2 regions of the Lysinibacillus sp. NPDC098008 genome follow, and region 1 is predicted to be linked to the other one. Evidence: a T-box and tRNA genes for the amino acid it is inferred to sense, from the RefSeq annotation. Region 1 holds a T-box; the other holds one or more tRNA genes.
The links. The T-box of region 1 lies ahead of tyrS (tyrosine--tRNA ligase). A T-box ahead of a tRNA ligase gene usually reads a tRNA of that ligase, here a tRNA-Tyr.
Positions count from the first base shown of each region.

Region 2: it encodes a tRNA-Tyr, which carries the amino acid that the T-box ahead of tyrS (tyrosine--tRNA ligase) is inferred to sense. The anticodon was not compared.

Region 1 is NZ_JBIWBA010000004.1:109,564-118,634, reverse strand. It holds gene ACIQVU_RS06435 (transglycosylase domain-containing protein) at 1-1,148, opposite strand, end outside; T-box leader at 1,251-1,461, shown strand; gene tyrS (tyrosine--tRNA ligase) at 1,554-2,822, shown strand; gene ACIQVU_RS06425 (cobalamin-binding protein) at 2,873-3,676, opposite strand; gene ACIQVU_RS06420 (iron-containing alcohol dehydrogenase) at 3,799-5,004, opposite strand; gene rpsD (30S ribosomal protein S4) at 5,545-6,147, opposite strand; gene ACIQVU_RS06410 (sensor domain-containing diguanylate cyclase) at 6,669-8,495, shown strand; gene ACIQVU_RS06405 (GAF domain-containing protein) at 8,591-9,070, opposite strand.
Region 2 is NZ_JBIWBA010000005.1:2-9,072, reverse strand. It holds gene ACIQVU_RS07100 (S66 peptidase family protein) at 1-24, opposite strand, end outside; gene nagB (glucosamine-6-phosphate deaminase) at 101-814, opposite strand; gene ACIQVU_RS07090 (arylamine N-acetyltransferase family protein) at 992-1,738, shown strand; gene ACIQVU_RS07085 (S-layer homology domain-containing protein) at 1,777-2,871, opposite strand; gene ACIQVU_RS07080 (ABC transporter ATP-binding protein) at 2,962-3,651, opposite strand; gene ACIQVU_RS07075 (ABC transporter permease) at 3,654-4,685, opposite strand; gene ACIQVU_RS07070 (hypothetical protein) at 5,071-5,235, shown strand; gene ACIQVU_RS07065 (catalase) at 5,477-6,847, shown strand; tRNA gene ACIQVU_RS07060 (tRNA-Leu) at 7,181-7,262, opposite strand; tRNA gene ACIQVU_RS07055 (tRNA-Cys) at 7,310-7,383, opposite strand; tRNA gene ACIQVU_RS07050 (tRNA-Gly) at 7,392-7,466, opposite strand; tRNA gene ACIQVU_RS07045 (tRNA-Gln) at 7,473-7,547, opposite strand; tRNA gene ACIQVU_RS07040 (tRNA-His) at 7,557-7,632, opposite strand; tRNA gene ACIQVU_RS07035 (tRNA-His) at 7,666-7,741, opposite strand; tRNA gene ACIQVU_RS07030 (tRNA-Trp) at 7,754-7,827, opposite strand; tRNA gene ACIQVU_RS07025 (tRNA-Tyr) at 7,842-7,925, opposite strand; tRNA gene ACIQVU_RS07020 (tRNA-Thr) at 7,933-8,008, opposite strand; tRNA gene ACIQVU_RS07015 (tRNA-Phe) at 8,019-8,094, opposite strand; tRNA gene ACIQVU_RS07010 (tRNA-Asp) at 8,110-8,185, opposite strand; tRNA gene ACIQVU_RS07005 (tRNA-Met) at 8,213-8,287, opposite strand; tRNA gene ACIQVU_RS07000 (tRNA-Val) at 8,315-8,390, opposite strand; tRNA gene ACIQVU_RS06995 (tRNA-Glu) at 8,410-8,484, opposite strand; tRNA gene ACIQVU_RS06990 (tRNA-Ser) at 8,509-8,600, opposite strand; tRNA gene ACIQVU_RS06985 (tRNA-Asn) at 8,606-8,682, opposite strand; rRNA gene rrf (5S ribosomal RNA) at 8,699-8,814, opposite strand; partial or broken rRNA gene ACIQVU_RS06975 (23S ribosomal RNA) at 8,932-9,071, opposite strand, start outside.

The sequences.
Region 1 (9,071 bases):
GCTTTTTGCATAGCATCGTACATATCTTTATTAATCGTTGAATAAATACGATAGCCCTTCGAACGAACATCACGATCAGCTAAGATTCTATACTTTTCCCTTAGTTTCTTTTCGGATTTTAAACGCTCTGGATCAATACCATCCTCTTGTGCTAGTTTTTCTGCAATAATATCTATTGCACGACTTTCAAGCTCATATGTAAGCCATGGATAACGATCCTCCGCACGCATTTCTGGTCCGCGGAAATCGGCAGTAATATCGTAGTCGAGCGCTGCTTGATATTGTGCATCATCAATATAACCAGCTTCTTTCATGCGGTAAAGCACTGTTTTCATACGATCAATACCTGGTTGTAAAGCTTCCTCACTTTTTAGCTCACCTGTATTTGTAAATGGTGTATAGGCAAATGGAGCTTGTGGAATACCAGCTATGTATGCTGCCTGCGGAAGTGATAGCTCTTTCGCTTTGATGCCAAAAATCCCTTCAGCGGCTGTTTCAATACCTGCAATATTTCGACCTGATGAGTTACGACCATATGGAATAATATTTAAGTAAGCCTCTAATATTTCCTCCTTTGTCATAAAATGCTCTAAACGCATCGCAAGTAAAATTTCCTTTGCTTTACGTTCATAGGATACTTCATTTGTTAATACTTGGTTTTTAATAAGCTGTTGTGTTAGAGTAGAGCCACCTGTCTGTGTAGCAGAGTTTGTGACATCTTGTAATAATCCGCGGATAACCGCTTTTGGTACGATGCCATTATGCTCGCGAAAATATTCATCCTCTGTTGCAAGAACAGCATTGATAACATCTGGTGCAACATTGCTAAGTGAAGTTTCACGACGATCTAAATCTGTACGTAGTTTCCCAATATAAATATCATTAGCAAAATAAATCTCACTGGTTTCCTCATAGCTAAAAATTTGATTTCGCAACTCTTCTTTTGAGCGTAATGGCTCATCTTTCACAAGAGAAGCAAAATAACCAGCACCAACTGAACCGACAAATACAGTACCAACCAATGCGAAGACTAAAAATAGTAAAAATAAGTTCCAGGTAACACTACCTGAAATGCGTAATCTCTTCATCCATGTTCGTTCTAGTAATTCATCGATCTTTGCATTGATTTGTTGAATCTTATCTTTCAATGTATCGACCTCCTAAAATCTTGTTTATTATAGCACATATTGTTTTAGTAGGAACATAGTTATTGACTTTGAAAAAGATTCGTATAGAATAATGTGTATAGTTTTCTAGTGAGGAAGAGCTTGCAGTAGTATCTATACTCCCTGTTTAGAGAGCCAGTGGTTGGTGAAAACTGGTCATAGTGTAGAAACGAATTACGTGCTTGGAGCTTAGACGTGCGCGCCTGCGATAAAGGCGGTTGAATGAAGTGGAAGATGGTAGACACATCTTCAAGCTGGGTGGTACCGCGTTAATTGTCGATTTAACGTCCCTGCATGCAATTGTTTGCGTGTAGGGACTTTTTTTATCTTATTTGCAATTCAAGCCCCTACACGTGATAAAGTTCAACCATTTTAGGAGGAATCAAGATGACAAACGAATTATTACAAGATTTAGAGTGGCGTGGCTTGCTTTACCAACAAACAGATGCGGAAGGTATGGCTAAATTATTAGAGGAGCAATCCGTTTCTCTATACTGTGGCGTAGACCCAACGGCAGATTCTATGCATATTGGACATATTGTTCCTCTGTTAACATTACGTCGCTTCCAAAAAGCAGGCCATCGTCCAATTTTACTTGTTGGTGGTGCAACAGGAATGATTGGTGATCCATCTGGTCGTTCTGAAGAACGTCAATTACAAACGGTAGAGCAAATTGATAAAAATGTTCAAGGTATCCGTAGTCAATTAGAGCGTATTTTTGATTTTGCAGAAGACGGTAATGGTGCACAGCTTGTCAATAATCGTGACTGGATTGGCAATATGAACACAATTGAGTTTTTACGTGATTACGGGAAATTAATTAATGTGAATTACATGCTCGCAAAGGATACAATTGCTTCACGTCTTGATACTGGTATTTCGTTTACAGAGTTTGCGTATACATTAATTCAAGGTATTGATTACAATCATTTATACAATCACTACAATTGCCGTATTCAAGTAGGTGGCTCTGATCAATGGGGTAATATTACAACAGGCTTAGAGGTTATTCGCAAAACACATGAGGAAGAAACAAAAGCCTTTGGGATTACAATTCCTTTAGTGACAAAAGCTGATGGTACAAAATTTGGTAAAACGGCAGGTGGTGCAGTATGGTTAGATGGCACGAAAACATCACCATACGAGTTCTACCAATTCTGGATCAATGCTGCGGATGCGGATGTTGTAAAATACTTAAAAATCTTTACATTCCTTTCTCGTGAGGAAATTGAAGCATTAGCTGTTTCTGTAGAGGAGGAGCCGCATTTACGGAAGGCACAAAAGGCACTTGCTGAGGAAATGACACGTTTAATTCACGGACAAGAAGCATTAGAGCAGGCAATTCGTATTACAGCTGCCTTATTCTCAGGCGACCTAAAAGCTCTTTCAGCGGAAGAAATGAAGGATGCTTTTAAAGATGTTCCTTCTATTGAAATGGCAAAAGAGGATAAAAACATTGTGGACCTTCTTGTAGAAGCGGGTATTTCATCATCAAAACGCCAAGCACGTGAGGATGTATCAAATGGTGCAATTAGTGTAAACGGTGAAAAGGTAACAGATTTACAATACGTAGTAGATGGCAAAGATCGCTTAGAAGATGCATTTAGCATTATTCGTCGTGGTAAGAAAAAATACCATATGGTGAAATTTGGCTAAATACAATACGAAAAACAACATCCCGCATGTATATTGTGGGATGTTGTTTTTTATAAGAAGCTTGGATATTCTATATGCTTATATGCCTTGGGATGTAATAGTTTTGCAAGCTTAATGGCCCCTTCAATAAGGCGGGGAGAAGGGCGACAATAAAGCCATTCCTCCATGACATATAGCTGTTGCCTTTGGATGGCATGCAACTCCTTGGCATCTGGACGCTTTAAGACATGGGCTGGCTTTATACGTTCAATAGCAACACCAACCCAAGCCAGCATAATATAATCAGGCTTACGCTGTACCACATCTGCCCAATCCGTTTGGACACTGGCCAATTCTACATCCTGAAAGAGATTGATACCGCCGGCGATTGCACTAATTGCTGTGAGCCAATTAATGTTGCCGGGGGTAAAAATAGGGTTTGGCCACCATTCCCAATAAAGCGTGGGCTTATCTGTAATTGTTTGTGCAATGTGCTGCATGCTGTCAATCGTTTGTAAATATTCCTGCACAACAGCTTGTGCACGCTGCTCCATATTGCAAACCTTACCAAGTGTAAGAAGGTCTTGCGCGATTTCGTCCAAGGAGTTTGCGTTAAACACAATATGTGGAATGTTTCGTTCTTTCAATGCTTGAATATTTTTTTCCATGCCCGGTACACTCAAAGAGGCAAGCACAAGATCAGGCTGCAATGCTTCGAGTGCATCCATATCAATCGATAAATCAGGACCAAGCTGTGGTAAATTTTTCACTGCTTTAGGCCAATCAGAAAAATCATCCACACCAACAAGCTGATCGACTAGCCCTAAATAGGCGACAAGCTCTGTATTACTAGGACAAATTGAAATTAAACGCATAGGCTATCTCCTATCCTTTTTTAAGAAAAGTATAACGGGAGTTAGCTCTATAGACAATGAGCTTATCGTTACATAACATAGAAAAAGGTGGAGAAAATTTCCCCACCTAGAACATAACTCTATTAAGAAAGTGCTACAGCTTCAAGCGACTGCTCTTTCTTTGCAACAGGACCCATTGCACTTTTAATAATTTGTTTAATATCTTCTAATGTTGCTTTACGAGGATTTGTTTCTGCACAAACATCTAATAGCGCATTTTTCGCTAATGTTTCAATATCCTCATCTTTTGCACCTAATTCACGGAAGCCGCTAGGAATGTTTAAATCCTTAGACAGCTTTTCAATCGCTGTAATTGCTTTTTCAGCAGCCTCACGCTTACTTAAGCCCTCTACATTTTCGCCTAATAATTCAGCAATACGAGCAAAGCGCTCTGTACGTGCTGTTACATTAAAGCGGCAAACATGTGGCAGTAAAATAGCATTACATACACCATGTGGTAGATTATAGAAGCCGCCTAGCTGATGAGCAATTGCATGGACATAGCCAAGCGATGCATTATTAAATGCCATACCCGCTAAAAATTGCGCATATACCATTTGCTCACGAGCCTCTAAATCAGTGCCATTCGCATAGGCACGTGGTAAATATTCAGGGATCAGTTGAAGTACCTTTTCAGCACATGCATCCGTAATCGGTGTTGCATTTGTCGAAACAAATGATTCAATAGCATGTGTTAATGCATCAATACCCGTTGCTGCAGTAAGTGCAGGTGGTAAACCAATCATTAGCTCTGGATCATTAATGGATAGTAAAGGTGTTACATGCTTATCCACAATCGCCATTTTTACTTTACGTGCTGTATCTGTAATAATTGTGAAACGAGTCATTTCACTTGCAGTACCAGCAGTTGTATTGATCGCAATATACGGTACAAGTGGATTTTGAGATTTATCAACACCTTCATAATCATGAATGCGTCCACCATTCGAAGCAATAAGTCCGATAGCTTTTGCTGCATCGTGTGCACTGCCTCCTCCAAGAGATACAATGGAATCACAATTTTCTGCATGGTACACTGCAACTCCATCTTCCACATTTTGATCTGTTGGATTTGGCTCGGCTTTCGGGAAAATTGCTACATCAATTCCAGTAGCTGTAATGATGTTTGCAATTTGTTGAGAAAGGCCTAATTTGTGTAAGCCCTCATCTGTTACGATTAATGTCTTTTTTACTTCTAAATCATTTAAGCGATTACCAACTTCTTGAATTGCTCCAGCTCCAAATAAGTTTGTTTTCGGCATAACAAATTGCTTTAGAACGTCTGACATATGTCCAACCCCTTTAAAATTATTATTGCTTGAATGATGGTGAACCACCTTTCGCAATTTATCGTAGTCTATTTTTCAGTAAGCATCAACTCAAATTTTTATCAAAAATAAGAATTTAAATAGTGTATTATTTTACAAAAAAATTAGCGCATTAAAAAACTCTTTTAGCAAAGAGTTACATGAATTTATTGGTTGATAAATGTTTTACTATAAAAGTAAAATATATTTTTTAGAAAACAGTTGTATTTTGAGGTGCTTCTGAATAGTACATAATTGATATTTGGTTTTTAATGTTAAGGTGGTGGATAAAGGGTGATGATTGCTATTTTACAGTACAAAAATGTATTATATTTTATGAAATTTTTATAACAAAATGGTGACTATTATTTTGATAGTTGAAGGAAATGAAAATAATGCGGTGAAAATTATTAACAATAAAATAAACCTTCAATCAGCGGGATATAAATATAGGATAAAACAAAAACCTCACAAACACTTGGAAATCCAAGGTTGTGAGGTTTAAGAAGCTGAAGAATTTGATTAACGAGAGTAGAACTCTACGATGAATGCTTCGTTGATTTCAGCTGATAATTCAGAGCGCTCTGGAAGGCGAGTGAATGTACCTTCTTTTTTGTCAGCATCAAATGTTACGTAGTCAGGTACGAAGTTGTTTACTTCGATTGCTTCTGCTACAACAGCAAGGTTTTGAGATTTTTCACGAAGAGAAATCGTTTGACCTGGTTTTACGCTGTATGATGGAATATCAACGCGTTTGCCATCGACTAAGATATGGCCATGGTTTACTAATTGACGAGCTCCACGACGAGTACGAGCTAAACCTAAACGATAAACTAAGTTATCAAGACGAGTTTCAAGAAGAATCATGAAGTTTTCGCCGTGTACACCTTTCATTTTACCAGCGCGGTTAAATAGTGTACGGAATTGACGTTCGTTCATACCATACATATGACGAAGTTTTTGTTTTTCTTGAAGTTGTAAACCGTATTCTGATAATTTTTTACGTTGGTTTGGACCGTGTTGACCTGGTGCGTAAGGGCGTTTTTCGATTTCTTTACCTGTACCGCTTAGTGAGATACCAAGACGACGTGATAATTTCCAAGATGGACCTGTATAACGAGACATATTGTTGTCTCCTCCTTTAAATTTGGTTTTTTTGTTGTAAAACAAAAACCAGTAGTACCCATTCTTATACGCATTTTATTTTCATGTATTTTCGCCTATGCAGCCGTTAGGTTACACAATACACCATCTATTTTCCATTGTTGAAAATCATTGTTGTGGTTAAAATAGAGGAATAAAATACAATTATAAGCTTATACCACTGCTGCGTTTATTTTACACAACCTCCATTGTAACTGTTTGAGACATGTACGTCAATTATTAGTATTGATATTTTTTTTACTTATATTATAGTAGGAAATTCCTCACTGTTCATGTTTCCACAATTACAATAGGGTTAATGCTATGTTGTAGAAGTTAAAATATAAAAGTAAGGAGAATTACATAGTCAAAATGACACAAATTATGTATAATATATTATAAGTTAATAGTAATTGATTTGTACGTTATATAGAAAAGGTGATTTCATGACAGACCATTTACAAACGCTAAAATCTATAAAATCTGATGTTTTGAGCTTGTGGGTGAGTTCTAATGAAGAACAAGCTAGTTTTAATGGGTATTTTTATTCATTTAAACAGTGTCTAAAGAAGCGCTTAAAAATTGATAATGCTGCTTTTCTTAGTTTTGAAGGTAATTCTTTAATACCTATTGAAGAAATGGCTTCATTAACAATTGAAACAAAGTTAAATGCTGTGTCATGGCTAATGATTGAAGCTAATTTTTATCAACAGAAAATAGTAAAAATCCCCTATGTATTGAAAACAAACCAAGCTTATTCCATGATGACAGATATGGTGCTTTTCCAAGTAGAGGGTAAAAACCCTATTGGTGTATTACTTGTGGAGGCAACAGAGTCTTGGACAGACTTTATGGCCTCTAGTTATGGCGAAGAATGTATAGAAATATTAACAAAAGTTCTTCAAACAATGAAAGATAATTTAGAACTAAAGATAAATGAAGATCAATACAGAAAGCTATATAACGTGACGGATTTATTTCATTCAACAATGGATATTGATGTAATTTTAGAAAACGTTTTAAAAAATATTAAGGATAATTTTCCAGAGTTTAATGTAGAGCTTATACTATCGAATGATCAAGATCGACATACAACTATTGATATTAAGCTTTTTGATTATTTATCAGAAAGACCTGCTACAGTTGAGGCATTTGTATCAGGAGAGCTAACCACAGAGCTTGCGAGTGATTTGAATTGTCGTTTATTAAATGCGCCTATTAAGGGCAGGCAAGCAATTTACGGCATATTGCAAGTAAGTGCACCAACGACATACCTTTTTTCCACAACTGAAAAGGATTTTGTGCGGATGCTTGCACAAGCATCAGGAAATGCACTGGAAAATGCAAAGTTATACCATCAATCACATCGCCTCGTTAGTGACTTACAACTTATCAATGAAACATCACATCGTCTAAATATGCGGCTTGACGTTTATGAAATGTTACTTTTCCTACAAAAACAATTATTGAAATCTTTTCAACCAATGGAAGTTTGTTTTGCGTTTAAAAAGAATGATACCTTTGAAGTGGCAAATGCTAGTACACCATTGTTTAGCTCTGAGGAGGGTCAAATCTATATCAAGCATGTTGAGCAGCATTTTGAGCATACAAATGACCCGCTGTTTATTGCCGATTTTAGCCGATTAACCCCTAAGCAAATTAATTACCGTTCAATCATGGCCATTCCTATTTTAATGGAAGAAAAAATAAATGGCTTTAGTATTGTGTTGCACAAAGAACCATATTTCTTTTCGTTTGATAGCTTTAAATTAATGCAGTCGCTTATTCATCACTCATCATTAGCCATTGCCAACTCGATTTTACGAACACAGCTTCAGGAAATGGTGGATTTAGACCATTTAACAAAACTTTATGCTCGCAGTTATTTAGATCAATTTGTAGAAAAGTCACTTGAATGTGATCAATCAGGCATGTTTTTATTGATGGATATTGATAATTTTAAACGTGTTAATGATACGTATGGTCATCAAGTTGGTGACAATATTCTTGTGCAAATTGCAATACAGTTAAAAGAAACAATTGGTGATCGTGGTATTTGTGCACGATGGGGTGGGGAAGAGATGTCTGTCTATGTACCCAATATACAGGAGAAAGAGGCATTGGAATTGGCAGCAGCCATTGTAGAGGTCATGCCTAAAGCTACTAATCCGCAAGTAACCATTTCAGCAGGATTGATTATGTGGGATGAGCGGGATCGACCAGCATTCCAATCTGTCTTTTTACATGCAGATACGGCTTTGTACGAAGCAAAGAATAGCGGAAAAAATCGTTTTTGTGTTCACAATGGTTCCTTTCACCCCAATTCCTAACATAACTACATCAAATAGTGATAATACCATAAATGATTCGCCCTGAAATGACAATAAACAACATTTCAGGGCAATTTTTAATGGTGAAAGCTAGTCTAAAAATGTGTAAGCAATGTTTTGACAAATAGCTCTAAACCTTCTTGATCTTCTTTAGAGAAGCGGTTGACGATTGGACTATCAATATCCAGCACACCAATAATCTCTTTATGCTTTATCAACGGTATAACAATTTCTGATTGTGAAGCTGCATCACAGGCAATATGTCCTGGGAAATCATGCACATCTTTCACAATAATTGTTTCTTGCTTGGCAATAGATGTTCCACAAACACCGCGACCGACTGGAATTCTTACGCAGGCAGGTAGACCTTGAAATGGTCCTAAAACGAGCTCGTTTTGCTGTAAAAGATAAAATCCTACCCAATTAATATTTGGTAAAAACTGATTTAGCAGGGCAGTGGCATTGCTTAAATTTGCAATCCGATCTGTTTCACCTGTTAGCAGCGCATCTAGCTGCTTAGATAATGTAACATATTGGTCAGCAATGGACCCATTATAATTAATTTGTGTAAACATA
Region 2 (9,071 bases), on a different contig from region 1:
TAAATGTGGTACGGTCGTTTTCATATAAACTCCTCCTACTGTTCTCCCTACAATAAATAAGCAAAGACTTCAGCGATAAGAAGCCTTTGCCCTTTTATAGTTATTTTGTTCCCCCATAAATAACCGTAACATTTGGATGCGTTACTAATTGGCTTGCTGGGAAATCTTCTGTAATCACGCCGCTTTTCAATTTTTCAATAGCATCTAGCTTTTTCTCACCAAAGGCAATTAAAACAATTTCCTTTGCCTTCATAATGGATTGAATACCCATTGTAATGGCATGTGTTGGCACTTCAGAAGGATCATCAAAGTAAATCGCATTTTCTGTTTTTGTGGATTCTGTCAATTCAACAATATTAGTCATAGAATCAAACGGAGTGCCTGGTTCATTAAAGCCAATATGACCATTCACGCCTATCCCAAGAAGCTGTAAATCAATGCCTCCTGCTGCTTCAATACTAGCATCATAAGCCGCACATTCAGCAGCTAAATCCTTTGCCTTACCATTCGGTAAATGGATATTTTGAGGCTGAATATCTACTAAATTAAATAAATTCTTATGCATAAATGTCCAATAGCTCGCTGGACTTGTATGATCAAGCCCCACATACTCATCTAAATTAAAAGTTTGTACATCCTTAAAGGATAATTGTCCTGCTTGATGCTGTGATACTAGCTCTTTATACATGCCTACAGGTGAACCGCCCGTTGCTAACCCTAAAACACTGTTTGGCTTCGCCTGAATTTGCTTAGAAAAAATATTTGCAGCAACTTCACTCATTTCCTCATATGTATTAACTTCTATCCATTTCATATTATTTCTCATATATACCTTCCTGACGTTTATTGTTTTAACTAAAATAGGTAACAATAGCTAATATATTAATTTTACAAGTTATTTAATTATTTTTCTATTATTTACTTTCAAATATTATGCGTGTATTCTCAAGTTATTTCGGTTATGTTATTAATAAGGAAGTGAGGCGATTTGATGAATACACAGATTCAACAATATTTACAGCATATTCGATTTCAAGGAACTTTAGAGCCAACAATACAATTACTTGGACAATTGCAAACTCGACATTTGCTGACGATTCCTTATGAAAATTTAGATGTTGTGTTAAAACATAGTATCTCCTTCGCCATTCCTGATTTATTTCAAAAAATTATTATTGAACGACGTGGCGGTAATTGTTTCGAGCTGAATATTTTATTTAGCTGGCTTTTGCGGGAGCTTGGCTTTTCGGTAACGAATCGCTATGCACAATTTTGGCGTAATGTAACAGAAAATACACCTCCTGAAGAAATCCCAATGCATCAGCTATTACTAGTAAAGAATGCTGGACAATCTTATATTTCAGATGTAGGTGTTGGTGCTTTAGCGCCATGTAAGCCTGTACCATTAGTTGCTGGCTATCAGCACCGAGAAGGCAGAGAACTCTATAAAATTGAGTATGATGAGGCAAATGGCTGGATGCTTTTTGAGCAAATGAAGCATCATTGGCGTTTACTGTACAGCTTTCATAATGATGCAAATGATGCGAAATTCGCACCACGACTATCCAAACAAAAAAATAAAATTGCGATGATTCGAACACCTTATGGCCGTCATACAATGTTCAACAATGAATTTAGAATCTATGAAGGGCAATCCCTTACAACCTATACAACACAAACCGATCAAGAATGGCTCCAAGCGCTTCAGCGTTTTTTTCATATCTCCTTACAGCAATAAAAAAGGGGCTCCAATAATTTTGAAGCCCTCTAAAAATATTACTTTAGCGTGCGATCAAGCAGCTCATAAACGACCTTGTCATTATGTAGCATCTTCACTAAACCGACATTATCTACATAATAATAAGTATCCACACCATCCGTATAAATTGATGTTATTTCAAAAGCGATTGCACCTGTATATTGCACTTCACCAGCTTGCACTGTATCATTCGTTGATTTAACCGTTATGCGTGAACCCATAGTAACTTTCGGTTCATCCTCATGTTCAATAACCCCTATTCTAAGTGGTGTTTGAATGTATAAATCATAATGTGAAGCATAATCATCATCAGTAACCAAAGCTTCACCATATACGTCAATACCATTATATAAAAGCTCATCATAAACGCGTTTTCCCGTATTTGCATCAATAACTGTCCAAACATCATTTTTGCCATCAAAATGATCGTATTCATAATTTAACGTATGGCGTTTATGATCACCTAGCGAATAGTAATTATACGTGTAAATAAAGCGACGATCTTTTGCTAGGTTTGGCTTCGCCAGCGTCATCGCTCGCGCTAAAAAGGCTGAAAAATGCGCACGTGTTAACGGTTGATTTGGTTTAAATGACCTATCACTATAGCCCTTGACGATATGATTATGAGCGACTACTAAAATCGCCTGATAGCCTGGCGTCTGCTTCGTCACATCTGTAAAATAATAATGCGAGTCATTCCCCTTTAACTGAAAGGCTCTTTGCAATACAATCGCCATTTCTCCTCTCGAAAGTGTTGCATTCGGTTTAAAATTTGGAGCTGCTTTAAAAATGCCCGCATTTTGTACTGCCGCAATTTCTTTATAATATTTATGAGTAGTTGGTACATCCCGATAATTTGGATTTTCTATCTCCACTGTATTTAACCCTAATGCACGTGTTAACATAACCGCAACCTGTGCTCTCGTGACATAGTCATTTGGCTTAAATATATTATTTGGATAGCCCTCTATAATACCTTGCTCCACTAAATAGTCAATTTCTGTCGACAATGTTTCATCTGTTAAATCTCGAAAACTTGCTGCCTGTGCTTCCTTTGGTAGAAAAACAACCAGTAGTACAAGCAAACAAGCCACCTTCAAAATATTCTTCATATTCTCCCTCCTCTACAATTACTCTTTACCCCAATGACATAGAAAATACTACAATTATAAAAGATATAATTGTAGTATTTATGGTTAAGACTAGTATAGGCTATTTGATAATACAGCACCATCACTTATTTTAATAATACGATCTGCATAAGCTAACATTTCTTCGTCATGCGTCACCATTAGTGTTGTAATTTGTAATGTTGCTGTTAATTCTCTTAGCAATAACATAATTTCTATAGAACGCTGTGAATCTAAGCTGGCTGTTGGCTCATCTGCAAATAATATTTTGGGTTGATGTATAATAGCACGTGCAATAGCAACACGCTGCTTTTCACCACCCGATAATACAGCAGGATATGCTGCTGTGCGATGTGACATGCCTACTAATTGCAAAAGGCGATGTACTTCTGATTTTTGTTGATACTTGTTTAATGGTGATTCGGCAATATCTAGCATTAATAGTAGCTGCTCCTCCACTGTCAGAAATGGCACAAGATAGGAAAACTGAAACACAAAGCCAAATTTGCTGGCACGTAATTTTCGCATCTGCTCCGCATTCATTGCTGTAAGATTTTGATCTTCAAATAACACTTGCCCATCTGTTGCGGATTGTAGCCCAGCAGCTATTGTTAAAAGCGTGCTTTTTCCTGAACCTGATGCACCCACTAATGCTGTAATTTCTCCTTGTTTTAAAGTAAGGTTAATGCCCTTTAAAATTTCCTCCTCAACTTCACCATTTTTAAATGTTTTTCTTACATTATCCATTGCAAATAATGTCATCATTAAGCCTCCCCTTGCTTTATTGCTTGTAATGGTTCAATCTTTTTAATTTGCAACCCTGACAGTGTAGCTCCAATAAAGCCGATTATTAAAAACACGAGTGATAATTGAAACGTTGTGCCAATTGTTAATGTAAATGGCATTCCTTTTGGGGAAATAATACTGAATAGTTGACTCAAACTACTCGATAGCACTAGTGAAATAACTGTAATAATCATCATCTGCATCCAAATCATTTTAAATAATTTACTTGTCTTTAAACCAATTGCTTTTAAAATGCCATACAAACCAATTTTTTGTACATTCATCATATAGAAGAAAATTGCAAATAGCATACCGCTAATTACTACTAAAAACCATATAATCATATTTAACGATAGCTGTTCCGCACTATAGCTTGGAATTGTGTGAAGAAATTCTTTATTGCTATACGCTTGTAACCCTTGAAATTCTTTAGATTTGCTGTTTGGTAAATAAATCAATTGCATCTCTTGTACACGATACATTTCTTCATATGCCTCTTTACTTATATAAGCAACAGGCGCATGGCTATATTTCTTTTGCTCAATAAAACCTTTTACAATAAATTGACCACTATATTGCTGACTTGTTACTATTTCTCCAACTTGAATGCCTTTATCCCGTAATGAGCTATCTAAAAATATTTCATTTTGCTGTACATGCTGAAAGAATGGTGATTCTGTAGAGGTTACAAAAGCAACACTTTGCTGTTTATCATCTTCATTGTTTAAAAAGCCCATTTGAATTGAAAAAGCTACTGCCTCTTGTTCCTTACTAATAATTTCCCGTTGAAGTTCCTGATCAATTTTTGACAGGCTAAATGTGTCATCTGCATCATCAGTCATATAAAATTGCCCCTTCGGTAAATCTTTAATAAAAGCTGCATTATCTTGTGACAGACCATTTGCCAAACCTGAAATAATAAATGTTAAAAAACTAACTAAGAAAATAATGGAGCCTAAAATTAAAAACCGTATTTTATTCTTCTTAATGTCTTTCCAAGCAAGATTCATTACTAATCCCTCCACTTTTAAACTACTCACAGCTTAAAACTGTTACATGAACAGAACATGAACTCCTTATTAAAAAATAAAAACCACTCTAAAGAATAAAACTATTCTTATCAAGTGGTTCTTATACTAAAGCCTTTCTTATTTTTGTGAAGTGGGCTTATAAATAAAAGATACTTTCCTTTATTCGGATCAATACCTTTAATTTTCCTATTTACATTCGCAAATGGAAGCTTGTCAATTGCTTCCTCTATCATTTTGCTTAATTTCCGAACTTTTATTCCTCTGCCCTTCCTTAGTAGATAAGATGTTGTTTTGTTAACTCGGTAGCATCTTATAATCAGGGCAACAGGTATGCTTCTAAAGATGTAAAGGAGGAATTAAGTATATGGAAAAAATTGAACGAAAACAGCAAGTAAAGAACATTATCTACATCATTAAACACAATCTGGCAAAAAATGATGATGAAACAGAGCAATTTAACAATGAAAATCAACAAATATCTCTTATATGCTTTATATCTTATCGTAGCGAAACACCTACTCACGGCTAAATTGTGAAGGACTTTCATAGCTGACTCTAAATGCCACATTAGCGTCAGCTACTGGCTCAGGTATTTATAGTTGTCATTCTTGAAAGTGGCAACGTTACTCATATTTGCGATAACGAAGAAGGTCCTGCTCCTATGCAGGCTTTTACTACGGTGACAATTGCTCGCTGTGTTGGGGGCACAGTCATAACAACCTACAACAATACATATACATTGGGAGAATATAGATATGGGAGGTAGAGGAATGGACGACAAGAACGCTCATGATCAGACGAACAATCAAAGTTGGCAAGGCGGCTCACATTCGTCGCGCTACTCGCAGACGGTAGGGGAGCGTGGTCCGATTCTGGAACAAGATACCATGCTACATGAAAAAAATGAAACCTTTATCCATGAAACAATTTTAGAGCGCCCCTTGCATGTGAAAGGCTTTGGAGCCTTTGGCTATTTCGAAACATTTAACTCGATGGCAGCCTATACAAAGCTTTGTTTTTTGCAGCAGCCAGGTCAGAAAGTTCCTGTTGCCGTCCGATTCTCACTGGCGGCAAGCAACAAGGGAACGCCAGACACTTCACGCAATGTGCGGGGCTTCTCGACTAAATTTTATACCGAGCAAGGTATCTTCGACTTAATATGCAACCATCTTCCCGTGTTTACGGTGCGTGACCCAATGCGGTTTGTAGAAACCGTCAGCGCCTTCAACCCATCGCCTGTCAACAACTTGATGGATCCCAATCGGTTCTGGAGCTTCTATGCGAACAATCCCGAGGCGACGCATTTCGTGCTGCAACTGTACTCCGATCTAGGGACGATCAAGAGCCTCCGCCACATTCCGGGTTACAGCGTAAGTACCTATGTTTGGAAGAATGAGCAGGGAGCTCGTACTTATGTAAAATACAACTGGATTCCGCTAGCCGGCGTGCAATATATCGATAGTCAGGAGGCAGCGCGACTTGCCTGCGAAAATCCAGATTACGCTGGTAAGGATCTCTATGACACAATTGCTCAAGGAGTACCAGTCGAATATGGGTTGTACGTACAGCTTATGAATCCACAAGACGAAGCCTCACTGCCATTCGATCCGCTAGACGATACAAAGGTATGGGATGCACAGCAGTACCCGCTGCTACCAGTCGGCAAGATGGTATTGAACCAAAATCCCAATAATTATAAAGAACAGGTGGAAAAGCTGGCCTTTTCCCCGTCTAATATGCTGGAGGGCGTCGAGTTTTCCTTCGATAGAGTGCTTCAAGGTCGTTCCAATATCTATACGGATTCACAACGTTATCGATTAGGACCGAATTTCCGTAGCATACCGATCAACCATCAGGCGAACTGGAAGCCATCAGACGAGGTAACGAGCAGCATGGGCAGCTATGTGGCAGGCCGGCTCGAACGCACTGCACCTCCAAAAGGTGATGATTTCACGCAGCCAGGGCAATTTTACAACTCGCTAGCGCCTGTGCTTCAGGAGCATTTAGTCCACAACATTGCCTCTGATCTTGGGGCTGCCTCTCCAAAGCTGCAACAGATTGTGTTAGGTTATCTAACCCAAGCAAGCCCAGAGCTGGGAGAACGTGTTGCCCGACAAATTGGGACTAAAGGAAAGAGGTAGTACCTGTCTAATCGTCAAACAATAGAGAAACCCAAACGTCCTGAAACAAAACGCTAGCCTTTCTCGAATTCCGACTGCCCTCCGTTTATAAAACTGAGGGCATATTTTTATACAATCAGCTACTTAAAAACATTTATCGAAGAAACCTACTACTTAAGCAACATATTCTAGTTTGCATACGAGTAACTCCCTTTCATACATATATTGAGCGTGAGTGGATGTTAAGCTTATCTATAGCATCTAGCATCTTCAGTCAATACCGTGAGTGTAATAAACAAAATAAAAAAAGTTCATCAGAGATAATCTCTAATGAACCATTATTAGTTAATTTGATACCGGTGGTCGGGGTCGAACCGACACTCCAGAAGGAACACGATTTTGAGTCGTGCGCGTCTGCCAATTCCGCCACACCGGCATAATAAAGATAAAAAAAATCGGATAATCCGATTAGCAGTAAAAATATGGAGGCGGCAACCGGATTTGAACCGGTGATAAGGGTGTTGCAGACCCGTGCCTTACCACTTGGCTATGCCGCCATCATATTTGGAGCGGAAGACGAGGTTCGAACTCGCGACCCCCACCTTGGCAAGGTGGTGTTCTACCACTGAACTACTTCCGCATAAAATGGCTGGGGTACTAGGATTCGAACCTAGGCATGACGGAATCAAAATCCGTTGCCTTACCGCTTGGCTATACCCCAACGTTAAAATGGGGCGACTGATGGGAATCGAACCCACGAATGTCGGAACCACAATCCGATGCGTTAACCACTTCGCCACAATCGCCATTATTATAATTGCTATTAATTTTATATTTGATGGGGCGACTGATGGGAATCGAACCCACGAATGCCGGAACCACAATCCGGTGCGTTAACCACTTCGCCACAATCGCCATAAAATTAATTGGCAGGGGCAGTAGGAATCGAACCCACACCAAAGGTTTTGGAGACCTCTATTCTACCGTTGAACTATGCCCCTATAATCAATAAAGCTGGTGGAGGGGGACGGATTCGAACCGCCGAACCCTAAGGAGCGGATTTACAGTCCGCCGCGTTTAGCCACTTCGCTACCCCTCCGGTAAGATGGTGCCGGCTATAGGAATCGAACCCACGACCTACTGATTACAAGTCAGTTGCTCTACCTGCTGAGCTAAACCGGCATAACAAATATGGTGGGTCAGGACGGAATCGAACCGCCGACACTTAGAGCTTCAATCTAATGCTCTACCAACTGAGCTACTGACCCACATGTTAAAATAAATGGCGGTCCCGACCGGGATCGAACCGGCGATCTCCTGCGTGACAGGCAGGCATGTTAACCGCTACACCACGGGACCATTTGATTGCTTTCATCCATAAAAAATTGGTTGCGGGGGCCGGATTTGAACCAACGACCTTCGGGTTATGAGCCCGACGAGCTACCACTGCTCCACCCCGCGACAATAATATGCATTTAGTAAAAATAATGGTGGAGGATGACGGGCTCGAACCGCCGACCCCCTGCTTGTAAGGCAGGTGCTCTCCCAGCTGAGCTAATCCTCCATCTGGGTATTAAATAAAATGGTGACCCCTACGGGATTCGAACCCGTGTTACCGCCGTGAAAGGGCGGTGTCTTAACCACTTGACCAAGGGGCCTTCGTTTGGAATAAATCAAAGTGCTGGCGGAGAGTAAGGGATTTGAACCCTTGAGACAGTGTTAACCGCCTACACGATTTCCAATCGTGCTCCTTCGGCCACTCGGACAACTCTCCAAGAATGGCTCCGAAGGCAGGACTCGAACCTGCGACAACCTGATTAACAGTCAGGTGCTACTACCAACTGAGCTACTTCGGAATAATTTTAATATACAGCCTAGCGACGTCCTACTCTCACAGGGGGAAGCCCCCAACTACCATCGGCGCGAAAGAGCTTAACTTCCGTGTTCGGGATGGGAACGGGTGTGACCTCTTTGCCATTATCACTAGACTATTTAAAAGACAAGATTTATTATAACAGGTTTTGTTATCATTGCAAGCTTTTTTTAAAACTTTCTTGTTCTTTCAAAACTGGATAAACGGTGCATTGAATTGCGTCAAACTGGTTTTGGTTAAGTCCTCGATCGATTAGTATTCGTCAGCTCCATGTGTCACCACACTTCCACCTCGAACCTATCTACCTCATCGTCTTTGAGGGATCTTACTTACTTGCGTAATGGGAAATCTCATCTTGAGGGGGGCTTCATG